DNA from 3 places in the Photobacterium kishitanii genome. Region 2 is predicted to be linked to each of the others. Evidence: predicted binding sites of a transcription regulator. Region 2 holds the regulator's gene; each other region holds the start of a gene.
What was found. The regulator PurR, encoded in region 2, represses purine synthesis genes. The targets are predictions, from matches to a motif close to TNANGNAAACGTTTNCNTNA.

Region 1: purL (phosphoribosylformylglycinamidine synthase) is a predicted target of PurR. The motif match lies at 1,760-1,779, and genes of this name have one in related genera.
Region 3: purT (formate-dependent phosphoribosylglycinamide formyltransferase) is a predicted target of PurR. The motif match lies at 3,741-3,760, and genes of this name have one in related genera.

What each region holds. Positions count from the first base shown of each region.
Region 1 is NZ_LN794352.1:2,620,512-2,625,505, forward strand. Features, by position in the region: gene purL (phosphoribosylformylglycinamidine synthase) at 1-1,590, opposite strand, end outside; gene mltF (membrane-bound lytic murein transglycosylase MltF) at 1,983-3,473, shown strand; gene PPBDW_RS12315 (hypothetical protein) at 3,748-3,909, shown strand; gene tadA (tRNA adenosine(34) deaminase TadA) at 3,981-4,514, opposite strand; gene PPBDW_RS12325 (LysR substrate-binding domain-containing protein) at 4,528-4,994, opposite strand, start outside.
Region 2 is NZ_LN794352.1:1,421,679-1,426,672, forward strand. Features, by position in the region: gene PPBDW_RS06780 (carboxymuconolactone decarboxylase family protein) at 1-2, opposite strand, end outside; gene PPBDW_RS06785 (TfoX/Sxy family DNA transformation protein) at 463-1,050, opposite strand; gene purR (HTH-type transcriptional repressor PurR) at 1,423-2,427, opposite strand; gene PPBDW_RS06795 (heme ABC transporter ATP-binding protein) at 2,814-3,611, opposite strand; gene PPBDW_RS06800 (FecCD family ABC transporter permease) at 3,608-4,645, opposite strand; gene PPBDW_RS06805 (heme/hemin ABC transporter substrate-binding protein) at 4,664-4,994, opposite strand, start outside.
Region 3 is NZ_LN794352.1:1,581,169-1,586,162, reverse strand. Features, by position in the region: gene PPBDW_RS07490 (hypothetical protein) at 1-425, shown strand, start outside; gene PPBDW_RS07485 (CidA/LrgA family protein) at 543-887, shown strand; gene PPBDW_RS07480 (CidB/LrgB family autolysis modulator) at 884-1,570, shown strand; gene cdd (cytidine deaminase) at 1,776-2,663, shown strand; gene PPBDW_RS07470 (DMT family transporter) at 2,796-3,671, shown strand; gene purT (formate-dependent phosphoribosylglycinamide formyltransferase) at 3,825-4,994, shown strand, end outside.

The sequences.
Region 1 (4,994 bases), 1.2 Mb from region 2:
CACATCACGTAACTGGAATTTACCACCACGCTCACCATCATTAACTAACTCAGGTAAGGCGTTAGAAATACCACCCGCGCCAACATCGTGAATAAAGGCAATCGGGTTGTCATCCCCCATTTGCCAACAACCATCAATCACTTCCTGACAACGACGCTCCATTTCTGGGTTTTCACGCTGTACTGAAGCAAAATCTAAATCTTCTGCTGATTGTCCTGATGCCATCGATGACGCAGCACCACCACCAAGACCAATGTTCATTGCCGGACCACCAAGTACAATTAACTTAGCGCCAACAGGAATTTCTTTTTTCTGCACATGATCGGCACGAATATTACCCATACCACCAGCAATCATGATTGGTTTATGATAACCACGTACTTCTTCACCAGCATGAGAAGTGACTTTTTCTTCATAAGTACGGAAATAACCAAGCAAATTTGGGCGGCCAAATTCATTATTAAATGCCGCACCACCCAATGGACCTTCAAGCATAATATCCAATGCGGTCACAATACGATCAGGCTTACCAAAATCAGTTTCCCATGGTTGTTCAAAGCCAGGAACACGTAAGTTAGACACCGTAAAGCCAACCAAGCCAGCTTTAGGTTTACCGCCAATACCGGTTGCACCTTCATCTCGAATTTCACCACCAGAACCTGTTGCCGCACCTGGCCACGGTGAAATTGCAGTAGGATGATTATGGGTTTCAACTTTCATCAAAATGTGAGTATCTTCTTGATGATAAGTATATTGACGTGATTGTGGATCGGGGAAAAAACGTCCAACATGAGAACCTTCCATTACTGCGGCGTTGTCTTTATAAGCCGACAATACGTGCTCATGGTTGTGCTCATAGGTATTTTTAATCATTTTAAATAATGATTTTGGCTGATCGACACCATCAATGGTCCAATCAGCATTAAAAATCTTGTGCCGACAATGCTCAGAATTCGCTTGAGCAAACATCATTAATTCAATGTCATTAGGATTACGACCTAACTTAGTGAAGTTTTCAACTAAGTAGTCGATTTCATCTTCAGCTAATGCGAGGCCTAAAGTTAAGTTCGCTTGCTCTAATGCTTGGCGCCCCCCCACTAGAATATCAACGCTTTTAACCGCTGCTGGTTGAGCTTGAATAAATAACGCTGCCGCAGCCTCAACATTATCCAGCACCACTTCCATCATGCGGTCATGAAGTAATGCTTTCAACTCACTCAATTGTGACATTGTTAGCGCAGATGATGATTCAACATAATATGCTGTACCGCGCTCAAGACGTTTAATGGAAGTTAAACCACAATTGCGAGCAATGTCGGTCGACTTTGAAGACCAAGGAGAAATAGTACCAGGGCGAGGAGTAACAAGTAGCAATAAGCCTTTAGGCTCGTGCTCTGCAATCGTTGGGCCGTATGTGAGTAGACTTGTTAGCTTAGCTTGTTCATCAACCGTTAACGTTGCCGCCACATCAGCAAAATGCGTAAACTCAGCATAAATACTAGTAATTGGCATATCTAACTCATGACAACGCTCAAGTAGCTTATTAACGCGAAACTCAGACAAAGCGGGTGAACCACGCAAAATTTCCATGTGCAAAGGTCTCTCGATTAGCAGGTTAAAAAAAGTGATATTGACCTAAGTTCCACAGCCATAGAAACTTACCTCAATAGCACCTAGTACATTACAATGCACTGCTTCACTATTACGCGACTGTTCACGAGCACCTAGTATAATGGAATTTTTTTTGTGACGTAACACCTGACGCAACCGTTTGCGTGTTTTTTTTTCAATCCTTATAAAAACATCAAAAAAATACTCACCACCGTTATTTTTGGGTCATTTTTTAACCATTAAATCACTTAATATTCACTTATCTCTTCCAATCTCTAAATTATCCCCATCAACTTAGTCGTTCAACTTTGCGCAATTAACAGGGTTTGATATAAGTAGACGTTAATTTTTACTGTAGGTCTGCCTAGTTGATAAATATTCAATCCTTCACTCTACTACGCCGCTTTATAAGCATTCTGTTATTAGTCATGCTTACCAGCGGCTGCCAATGGCAAGAAAACAAACCCACCAGCCTTGAAAAGATTAGGGAGAGTGGCGTATTACGGGTAGGGACCTTAAATAACCAACTGTCCTACTATATTGGCGCGGAAGGTCCAACAGGATTGGATTATGAGCTAGCACAAGCCTTTGCAAAAAAGCTTGGGGTTAAACTTGAAATAACCGCAATGTTTACCTTATCAGAATTATTCCCAGCATTAGAACGTGGTGATATTGATATTATTGCCGCAGGACTCGCGGTAACTCCCGACCGCCTCCAAGGGTTTCATCCCGCTCCAGCTTATTATTATGCCAGTCAGATTGTGGTGTATAAAAAAGGCCAACGTCGTCCACGAAGCTTAGCTGAACTCGCGAAAAATAACGGTCGTCTGGCCGTCGTAAGTGAATCTAGTTATGAACAACAGCTAAATATTATTCGTAAAAGTCATCCAAGCTTAAAATGGCAATCGATTCCAGAATCAGACATTAACGATCTGTTAATTAAAGTCGTTAAAGGCGAGTTAGATTATACCGTTGCTGACTCTGTTGATGTGGCATTACTACAACGCATTCATCCAGATATCGCCGTCGCGCTTGAATTAACTCAAGATGAACCCGTAAGCTGGTTTGTTAAACAAAGTAGTAACGATAGTTTATATGCTCTAATGATCGAATTTTTTGGACAGATGAAGCAAAACGGTACGATTGCTCAACTGGAAGAAAAATATTTTGGCCATATTGATCAATTTGATTATGTTGATACGCGGGCTTTTTTGCGGGCGGTTAATAATACTTTGCCACAATGGGAAGCCTTATTTAAACAGTATGCCAATGGTTTTGATTGGCGTTTGTTAGCGGCACTATCTTATCAAGAATCACATTGGAATCCCCAAGCGGTGTCACCAACCGGCGTACGAGGCATGATGATGCTAACCTTACCGACAGCAGAATCAGTAGGCGTCACCAATCGTTTAGACCCAGAACAAAGCATTCGTGGAGGCAGTGAATATTTACGTAAAATGATCGCCCGCGTGCCTGATAGTGTTGAGGAACATGAAAAAGTATGGTTTGCACTCGCCTCTTATAATGTCGGTTTTGGCCATTTAATGGACGCGCGTCGACTCACTAAAGCTCAAGGGGGCAACCCTAACACTTGGGTCGATGTGAAACAGCGACTACCGTTATTGGGACAACGTAAATATTACACTCAATCTCGTTACGGTTATGCTCGAGGTGATGAAGCCTTAAATTATGTTGAAGGGATCCGCCGTTATTACCAAAGTATTATTGGCTATGAACGCACCCATAGTCGTAAATTTGAAAATGAAAATTTAAAAATTATTGATGGTCTGCAAACCATTAGCCTTCCGCAAACATCGCTAACACCAGCGACGGTAACGCTAAAAACGAATGCTACACCGTAAACGATTATAAAATAGGTTCTTAAAGCAAGGCGCTTCGATCTCATGACGTAAACTCTGCGGCTTAGGCCGCATTGCTTAGAATAATCATCTACTTTTGCTAGTAGTGGGAGCTTGATCAACCTTTGATTATTAACTAATAAAGATCACTATCAATATGCGCACCTCTGTGCATAATTGAACTGACGACATTAGATAATGGCATGATTCACAGTGACAGCGATGTTTATCCGCTGGTTGATTGTTTCACTGTGATATCGACTCAATGGATGGATCCATGAAATTAACCAAATCAAAAACTCAGCATATCGCGAAACGTATTACCTCAGCAGCAACGCGCCGTAAACGCCTAAGCAGTAATATCCGTAAAAAAATTCTCTGGCGTCAACGTAGCTGCATTCTAACGTCGACCACAGAACACTCTTGCTCAACGCACTAAACAACAAGCTCGGAATAATTTATATAACAATAAATAACTGCCGAGCTTATTTTATTTAGTACTACCCAACCTCAAACATCATCTTGCTGTTGTCTTACTGCTATCTTTGCGGCTTTTTTCTCTGCGCGACGACGCTTAAAAAAAGCTTGTAACTGCGCGCGACATTCAGCAGCAAGTACATCACCTTGATACTGAACATGATGATTAACCCCCTCGTAACTAAGCAAATTCATGGTACTACCAGCAGCGCCAGTTTTAGCATCATGCGCACCAAATACTACTTTGCCAATTCGGCTATGCACCATCGCACCAGCACACATAGGACAAGGTTCTAAAGTCACATACAAGGTGGTATCAATTAGACGATAGTTTTGTAATGTTTGCCCAGCTTGACGTAATGCCATCATTTCTGCATGTGCAGTAGCATCATGATGACCAATAGAACGGTTCCAACCTTCACCAATAATCACCCCATCATGAACGATCACTGCGCCAACAGGCACCTCACCTTCAGCCTCAGCTAAAGCTGCTAATTCCATTGCTCTACGCATAAAAGCATCATCTGTTGCTGTTATAGATACAGTTTCTAGTATTTTATTTGACATCTGTTATCGATACTTACAAATCGTAATGACTAACATGGGGCAATTGCTCAGCGAGATAATCAACTAACATTCTCACTTTAGGTGATAAATGGCGGTTATGTGGATAAAGCGCCCAGATACCTTCATCAGGTTCTTGATAATTAGTCAAAATAGGCACTATCGCACCAGACTCTAAATCTTTATCAATATAATAATCGGGTAATTGCGCTAAGCCGATACCTTTAAGAACCGCATCTCGCAAGCCATAACCACTATTACAATTGAGAGTACCGCTAACACGAATGCTTTTTTCTTTACCTGATTCTTGGAACCGCCAGTGATCATAATTACCAATCAAGCAATTATGTTGGCGTAATTCAGATAATGAATGTGGAATACCAAATTTCTGTAAATATTCAGGCGAAGCACACACGTACATAGTGCGGCTCGTCAAACGCTTAGCCATCATTGATGAACTGGTTAAACGCCCTAAACGGATCG
Region 2 (4,994 bases):
AAGGTATATCCTTATTAAATGAAAGTTACACAAACTCTTAAGTAGCAAGACCGAGAGAAGTGACATTGTATTTCATTTAATAAAAAAAATTTTGATTATTCGAGAAATTGCTTGAAATAACAACAGCAAATAGAGTCTTTACCGTGTAGTTATGGCCGTAAATCGCACTAATGATATGAGAGCGTTGATGAATGATAAATAATCGTTGTCGAACGTTAAAGATACGTTTTAGGTAAGTGATATAGAACTGACATTTAAGAAATAAAAAATTATGTTTTATTGTGGTATTTAGATTATTTATTAATACGCATATTTAAATAAGTAATATTATGCAATTTTATTAAGATTAAATTTAGATGACAATGCTAGTAGGCGAATACAAATTCAGCTCTAGAATAAATTAAAGAGGCACAAGGCCTCTTTATTCTTAAGTGTCACTTAGCCAGTTGACGGATATATTTATTATAGTTTTGCTAGCAGTTCATTGCGTCTGCTTTCAGGTATTACTGACCAATGTTGGCCATGTATGGCACCTTCTAGTGCCCATAATAACTCTATACTTAAAGTCGTTTCTTGTGTTTTTTGTAACGCTTTATAAGCTTCGAGTGCACCAATATTATGTAACTGTTCAATAGTTTTAATACCTATTTTCTTGAGCATTCTTTCATTTGAAAGTCGTAAATTAGGTAAATCTTTAATTCTATCTGGAGTACAACATTCTTTGGCTTTTTTGTCTTCTTGTGCTGCTTTAAGTGAATATTTAGCTTGTTCTACTATTTTTTCAGGGTGTTCCCACCACTCATCAAGAATGGCATAGTGTTTCGTTGTTACAGGGAAACCACGTTTTTTATATATATAAGGTTCTAAACCCGCTTGTTTAAATTCCTCTTCTGTTTTTGAATTTGCTCGTAGATGGAGTTTATTATTAACCACTAGTGCGAACATTGCTTCGCCTGCGAAAATACCAAAGCCACCAAACATTGAGCGTGATTTTACATTACCTAAATGATCTAATAGTTTTAATGAGTTTTTTAATATTGCTTTGTCCATACTTCTACTCGATGAATAAATGAGTGTCAGCTAACATTAAAGTAGTCGTAAATTTACTTTATTATTAAAGCTATTTACATGAAAATTTAACTACTTTAAATCATCCATGCATTCCTCTATAAATAAAATAATCAGTATCGAAAGTTTATTTATAGCCTGTAAGTCTTTTGCTTACTATTATATGTATTTACACGAATCATTATATTCGATCTTTGAACAAGGTAAGTTTGAATATTAACGAAAGCTGGTGAATATGTGACATTGCTCGTATTTTTTGGTTGGAATGGTCGTTTTAAAAGCGGTGAGAATAGTAGTTATTATATAGAGTGAAAAAGCCAATATAAATATTGGCTTGATCAATAATTGACGGTATTAGCGTAAATCTTTTACAGATTTTCGTTCGACGATAGCCGGCGCCATTTCAAAAATTTGACGTTCGTGATCTTTATCTTTCATGCGCTCCATTAAAATCTTAATAGCTGTTTTGCCTAAACGACGTTTTGGTTGATGGATAGTCGTTAGTGGTGGCGCAAAGTAAGGTGCTAGATCAATGTTGTCATAACCGATGATTGAAATATCACCAGGTACACGTAATCCTGCTTGTTCAAACGTACTAATAAGTGCCATTGCCATAATGTCATTAAAGCAAAAAATAGCCGTTGGGCGTTCAGTCATTGCAATATATTTCTCAGCGGCTTTTACTGCTGAATCACACTCAAAGTCACCTTCAAGGATCCAGTCTTCGTTAACCGCTAAGTTTGCTTCTGCCATTGCTTTATTAAAGCCTTTTAGGCGCTCACGACAAGTAGACTTGTCATTGTGGCCAGATAAGCAACCAATGAGAGTATGACCATGATCGATAAAGTATTTGGTCGCTATATAGCCACCTTGTTCTGCATTATCTTGAATTTTATCGGTATGTGGACTCTCTGGGCCCCAATCCATAATCACCATTGGTAAGTCTTTTTGGCGCTCAAGAAGATCCAATAATTTTTGGTCAAGATCAGAACACATCACTAATAAGCCATCGACACGTTTTTCTGCAAGCATGCGTAAGTAATCGCGTTGCTTAGAAAGATTCCCTTCGGTATTACATAAAATTAGGGTGTAGCCTTCACGATAGCAATACTCTTCAACACCATGTACAACTTCAGCAAAAAAAGGGTTGGTCGACTTTGTTACTAGCATGCCAATAGTACGGGTGGTATTACATTTTAGACTACGCGCAACAGCACTTGGTGCATAGTTAAGGTCTTCAACTGCCGCAAGTACTTTTTTCTGTGTTGCTTCTGCTACAAAGCGCGTTTTATTGATCACGTGTGAAACTGTTGTGGTTGAAACCCCAGCCATACGTGCAACATCTTTAATGGTTGCCATATTTATTCTTCTAATAATGAGCGCTAGAGGCGTTTCTAGCTAATAGTGTGGTATCAAATTGAGTAATCACTGAGATTAATAAAATCCATCTTACTTATGTAAAGCATCTCGTTAATTATTCAATTTGACACCGATTCAGTGCCTATTACAGACTTTAATTGTATTCAACGCCAAAATCCGCATTTATTTTGCGGCTTTATAATTATTGCATATTTTTCAAGTGTAATCGCTTGCGTTCACATTTTACTGAGTGTTGAGCGTAGTGCAACGATTCTATTGTTTTGGATTAAATTATTTGATGCTATCAACAAAAAAACGTAAATTTCAGCAAATTTATCGTCGTGTTACTGAAATTTACTTGATGGATTCATTAATGATGCTGTTTTTTAACACGATGATAATAGGTAAGGGTAACCATGAATAGGGTGGGAGTGAACGGAAACTTGCCAGCCATAGACGGCATTAATCACTGCTGGATCTAATGCTTGCCATGGTGAACCATCCGCTTGAATTTTCCCGTGTTGAATAATTACCATTCTTTGAGCGTACTGCGCCGCTAAATTGAGATCATGTAATACTACGATCACCGCAGCACCTTGTGCAGCCATTGCCTGTGCGGCTTGCAGCGTTTTATGTTGATGGGCTAAATCCAGTGCTGAGGTTGGTTCATCTAACATTAAGATACACTTGTTATTAGCTTGGCTTAGTTGCGTTAATACTCGCGCGAAATGGATCCGCTGTTTTTCTCCGCCGGATAAGGTTGGATATAAGCGTTGAGAGAGATGAATAACATCAGTGTTGTGCATAGTTTGGGTGGTTATATGATCTATTTCCTGACGTGATAAGCAAAGAGGCATGGTGCCAAGCTCGACCACTTCTTTACATGTAAAAGCAAAAGAGAGTGAGCTATGTTGCGGTAATATACCTAAATGGCGTGCTAGTTCTGCGCGTTGCCACTCATTAATATCACGATCGAAAAATGCCACATCACCGCTTTCAGGGGTCATTTCACCACATAATATTTTGAGAAGGGTACTTTTACCTGCTCCATTAGGGCCTAAAAGCGCAGTGACTTCACCCGCTTTAATATCAATACTGAAGTTATCTAATAATACTTTATCGGCTAATGTGAGCTGTAAGTTGCGTGCTGTAATCGCCGTCGAGTGTGAGAATGTCGCCGTCATGCGATTCTGCCTTTTTGCTTATTAAGTAAATAGATGAAAAATGGTGCGCCTAAGATAGCAGTAATAATACCCACCGGAAGTTCTTGTGGTGCAAAGGCACTACGAGCGATCATATCTGCGACGAGCAGTATTAAAGCGCCTAAAATAGCGGAAATTGGTAATAATGTTCTATGGTTTGGCCCTGAAATCATACGACCTAAATGAGGGATCACCAGCCCTATAAAGCCAATCGGGCCTGTAATCGCCACCGTGATCCCTACACCTGCGGCACACACAATAATTAAACTGCGTTTGAGGTGTTGAACATTAACGCCCATATGACGAGCTTCAGCTTCGCCCAATAAAAACGCATTGAGTGCATTGGCTTGGCGGTAACAATAATAATAAATCACTATCAGACTCATAAAAGCTAAGCCAATATTAGGCCAAGTTGCGCCTGCGAGAGATCCCATTGACCATAAAGAAAAATCACGTAGGGCTTGGTCATCCGCAATATAATTCAGTAATCCTAATCCTGCACCTGAAATTGCCCCAATCGCAACACCAGCCAGTAACATGACGACCACAGAAGTCCCGTTTTTATCGGTGCCAAGGTGATAGACCAAATAGGTACTGATGGCCCCGCCTAAAAAGGCAAAAAAGGGTACTGCGCCAATATTCATTAATAATGGGTATTGAGCCATCAATGGTGCAAATAAAATGATCGCAAAAGCAGCCCCAAGTCCTGCGCCGCCAGAAATACCAATAATACCTGGATCGGCAAGAGGGTTACGAAATAGTCCTTGTAGGACCGCACCACAAATAGCCAATATTGCACCAATAGCAATGCATAATAGTGTCCGTGGTAAGCGTATCTGGTGAATCACTAAATCAACGTGGGCGGCGAGTTGGTGCTCGCCAGGTAATAGGGCAATAAAGCTGTCTTTATAGCTAATGTCCATTGGACCAATCGCAATTGAGCTTAGTAGCGCAAATAACAGCGAGCCCATACTGATCGCGTAAATGACAGGCGGGGAAATACGAGTGACATTCATGGTGACATTTATCTCAGATTACGACTGTGGGTAAAAAACGCGATTGAGGCGCATGGCTTCATTAATACTGTGAATACCTAAACCACCAATTAATGCGGTACCGTCAATGACAGCAATAGCATTATTTTTCGCAGCAGGGGTCGCCGCTAACACCGGCATCTTTTTCACTAGCTGTGCCATATTTTTAATCGATGCTGTAGTGCGACTACTCAATAAAATAATGTCGGGTTGCATCTGTAGAATAGCTTCAGTCGATACCGGTTTGTAATTTGTCACTACGGTTGCTGCAGGGTTAATCGCACCCGCTAAAGTAATAATACTGTCTGCGGTAGTGTTTTTACCCGCAACA
Region 3 (4,994 bases), 160 kb from region 2:
TAACGGCTGATGAGTCCCGTTTTTTAGCCTCACTGTGTTACCTCGCAGGTGAAGTGGTTAGCACTGAATCGATATATCGTTATACCTTTACCTCCCCTAACGCCTACGAAGAAAGCTGTGATCATCATTATGATCTAAATGTTTTATTGCTATCACTGTCTAAAAAATTACTCCGCAATGGAAAGATGGCGATACCTATCTATATTATTCCAAGTTATGGCTTTCGAGTGTCTTTACCTAATACCACTGCAGTTCGCAATGAAACGACACCACTTAAATCCCCTCCATCATGGCCTGCTCTAGTTAAAAACAAATCAAAAAAGCCTTTGCTTCAAGTGATTAACATAAATTACGCCATCATCACAACGGTAGTAATCATTACATTTACACTACTGATTAGTTATTGGATTATGACAACCCAATAACATTGATGCTTGTTTTATCAACAGAAACAAATATAGTTCATTAATCGTGAAAAATTAGTGTGACATTTATCATACTTATTTGTATGATGAATTAAATATTTAAAAGTTGTAATATCCATGAATTATATACGCTCATTTGCCATCGTTATGATTTGTTTCTTTTTAGGACAAGGCATTCAACACTTTTCTGGATTACCGATTCCAGGCAGTATTATCGGTTTATTTATCCTTTTTATCAGTCTTGTCACAGGCATTTGTCGGGCTGAGTGGGTTGAAAGTACCTGTAATCTATTAATAAAACATATGGCGTTGCTATTTGTCCCCGTCGGTGTTGGCTTGATGAACTATTTAGGTGTCATTGAAAACAACGCTGCGATCATTTTTGCAAGCACCCTAGGTAGTACCATTATCGTATTAATTGTTATTGGCTTAGCGGTACACCATAAGGAGAAAGAGTCATGATATGGCTAGTAGCAACCTTAGTGTGCTTTTATTCCGCACGCTATTTAGCAATGAAAATCAAAAATCCCTTTTTTAACCCCCTTTTGATCACGCTTATTGTGATGATCGTGGCACTTAAATGGTTCACTGTACCTTATCAAACCTATTTTGCCCAAAATGAAGTGATTAACTATTTGTTAGGTCCTGCTGTTGTTGCATTAGCCTTTCCTTTATACCAACAAATTGGGCTTATTCGCAGCAAATGGAAGACGATCTTAACTTCGTGTTTTGTTGGTAGTGTATTGTCGATGACATTTGGTACTGCTATTGCTTTTTCAATGGGCGCCGATGCCCAACTCGCAGCAAGTATTTTACCGAAATCAATCACAACGCCACTAGCGATGGCGGCTTCACAGCAAATTGGTGGTATTCCTGCAATTACATCTGCAATGGTTATTATTGTTGGCTTATTTGGTGCCGTATTAGGTTATCCAATCATGAAATTATTTCGTGTTAAACATCCTTTAGCAAAAGGTTTGTCGATTGGTACGGTTTCACATGCATTAGGCACAGCCAAAGCCGTTGAGGAAGACTATCAAGAAGGGGCGTTTAGTTCATTAGCATTGGTTATTTGCGGCATTATGACGACCCTATTAGCACCGCTGATGTTCCCTTTGCTTTTACGCCTATTTGGACACACCTAACAGCAATGTATGAAAAGCAATCAATTTGATTAATTTTCACTAAGTTATTGAAATATTATCTGCAAAATTGCAGAAACAAGTGTGACGCCACTCCCAACAATGTAATAGGTGCAACATCAAAACCAACAATGTGACCAAGATCACTTCCAATACCTTGTGATTCACATAGAATGTTTTGCCATCAACAATGAAGGAGTAACACCCAATGTACGCACGTGTTATAAAAGCATTAAGCTTATTACCTGCTGAATTGGCGTCAGCTTTAAAGCCTATTATTGAAGCTTCAGATTTCGACTCAACCATTAGTCCTGAGCAATTCGAACTTTTATTATCAACTACTCAGATGACTGATACTGAACTTCGCTTGGCTCTCCTTCCTATTGCTGCATCTTATGCTGTTGTACCTATTTCCAATTTCTATGTCGGCGCGATTGTGCGTGGCGCATCTGGTCGCCTTTACTTTGGTGCGAATATGGAATTTGAGAACGCTAGCATGGGTTGTACTATTCATGCCGAGCAATCAGCTATTAGCCATGCATGGATCAAAGGTGAAGTTGGCATTAAAGATGTCACCATCAATTACAGTCCGTGTGGTCACTGTCGTCAGTTTATGAATGAATTAACATCAGCTAACGATATGATAATTCAACTGCCGCAACGTCAGCCAATGACATTACAACAATACTTACCCGATTCATTTGGTCCACTTGATTTAGGCATTAAAGATGGCTTATTAAGTGACATTGATAATGGTATTAGTATCGAAGAAGATTCAGAGCTAGCTGCTTGTGCTTGTAAGGCCGCTAACCGCTCACATGCGCCTTACTCGAAAAACTTCAGCGGTGTTGCATTAAAAGCACAAGATGGTCGTATTTTTGAGGGGATGTATGCAGAAAATGCAGCCTTCAACCCTAGTCTACCTCCGCTGCAAGTTGCATTGATTAATATGAATATGTCTAATTATCCGCTATCTGAAATCGTTGAAGCGGCATTAGTAGAAAGTGCTGACAGCAAAATTAGTCAACTAGCACGCACACAAGCATTACTTGAAGCACTTAATCCTGATGTGCAATTAACGTACGTTGCTTATTAAGTCACCAATTGATTTAAATAATCTAAAAAGACCGCCTTACTGGCGGTTTTTTATTACCTAATATTGATCAATGTTGGCTATCAAACATCAAAAGCGTATTATCTCGCCACCTATTATTAGAAGCCAATGACAATGTCTCAAACACATAATCCTTTGCAAGGCGCTGCATGGATGCTCACTGCAGGGCTCGCGTTTGCTATCGTAAACAGTTTAGCTCAGTACCTTAGTATCAAAATGCATGTTCCCTCAACCTCTGTAGCTTTGATCCAATATTTCATTGCTCTAATCGCGATGTTACCTTGGTTACGTACTATGGGTATTCGCCACTCGCTTAAAACAAATCACTTTTGGTTACACTGCTTACGCGTGTTTTTAGCGGTTATTGGTATTCAATTATGGCTATGGGCACTGGCCTATCCGGTACCAATTTGGCAAGGCATTGCCCTACTCATGATTTCACCACTATTTGCCACTATTGGTTCAGGTCTAATTTTAAAAGAAACGGTCGGTAAGGCGCGTTGGTTTGCAACGTTAGCAGGGTTTGCTGGTGCCATGATTATTCTTGAACCATGGTCTGAAAATTTTAATATCGCGACACTATTGCCTGTCGGCGCCGCATTTTTCTGGGCGGCCTATTCATTAATGGTGAAAAAACAGTCCAGTAATGAATCACCGACGACTATCGTGATGTACCTACTCATTTTAATGACACCATTTAATCTTATTTTAGCGGCGCCTGATTTTACAATGCCAACAGTGAGTTTTAGCTGGTGGCTATTAATTCTAGCAGGCTTACTAACGGGCTTAGCGCAATGGGCGATTGCAAAAGCTTATGCTGTCGCTGACGCGTCTTTTGTACAACCCTTTGATCATGCGAAGTTACCACTAAACGTATTAGGTGGCTGGCTGGTCTTTGGCTGGGCTCCTCCTGGACGACTCTGGCTGGGTGCAGCTATTATTATTCTTTCCGTCGCGTTTATTACCCATTGGGAAAATCGCAAAAAATAACCATTTTAAAAACCGCTTATCATAAGCGGTTTTTTTTGTCTTCGGTTATGGTTATCCATTAATCAGGTCGAAAGCAAACGATTGCGCAAACGTAAAAATAAGGTATTATTAATTTCAGATTTCACCTTTAATGACAAATCGTAAGGAATATCAATGTTTGGTACAGCTACTTGTTCTGATGCAACCCGTGTATTACTGCTTGGTTCTGGTGAACTGGGTAAAGAAGTTGCTATTGAGTGTCAGCGTCTTGGCCTTGAAGTAATTGCCGTTGATCGTTATGAGAATGCGCCAGCGATGCAAGTTGCGCATCGTAGCCACGTTATTGATATGTTAGATGGCGATGCACTTAAACGCATTATTGCGCTTGAAAAGCCCCATTTTGTTGTTCCTGAAATTGAAGCAATTGCAACAGATACATTGGTTGAACTTGAGAACCAAGGGGTAAATATTGTCCCAACCGCTAACGCGACTAAATTAACCATGAACCGTGAAGGTATTCGTCGTCTAGCCGCTGAAACGTTAGCTATTCCAACCTCCCCTTACGAATTTTCAGATCAATATGCTGATTTTGAAGCTTCTGTGCATCGTATTGGTATGCCATGTGTGGTTAAGCCAATCATGAGTTCATCAGGTAAAGGTCAAAGTGTCATTAAAACCGCCACTGATATTAAATCTGCATGGCAGTATGCACAAGAAGGCGGACGCGCAGGCGCGGGACGTGTCATTGTGGAAGGCTTTGTTGATTTTGACTACGAAATTACGTTACTAACAGTACGTGCTGTTGATGGTGTGCATTTTTGTGCCCCAATTGGACATCGACAGGAAGATGGCGACTACCGTGAGTCATGGCAGCCACAACAAATGTCTGCTGCTGCCCTAAAAGCAGCAGAGAACGTTGCTCAGAAGGTTGTAAACGAATTGGGCGGTTATGGCTTGTTCGGTGTTGAGCTGTTCGTTAAAGGCGATACAGTGCTATTTAGTGAAGTATCCCCTCGCCCACACGATACAGGTATGGTCACATTAATATCGCAAGAGTTATCTGAATTTGCACTCCATGTACGTGCATTTTTAGGCATGCCTATTGAGCAGATCACTCAATATGGTGCGTCGGCTTCTGCCGTTATTCTTGCAGAAGGTGTATCTACTAATATTCGTTTTGATAACCTTACCGCCGCGCTATCTCGTCCACAAACACAAGTTAGATTATTTGGTAAGCCTGAAATCAATGGCCGTCGTCGTCTTGGCGTAGCGCTCACACGCCGTGATAACATCGATAATGCAATAACTGATGCTATTGCTACTGCTGCTGACATTAAAGTGATT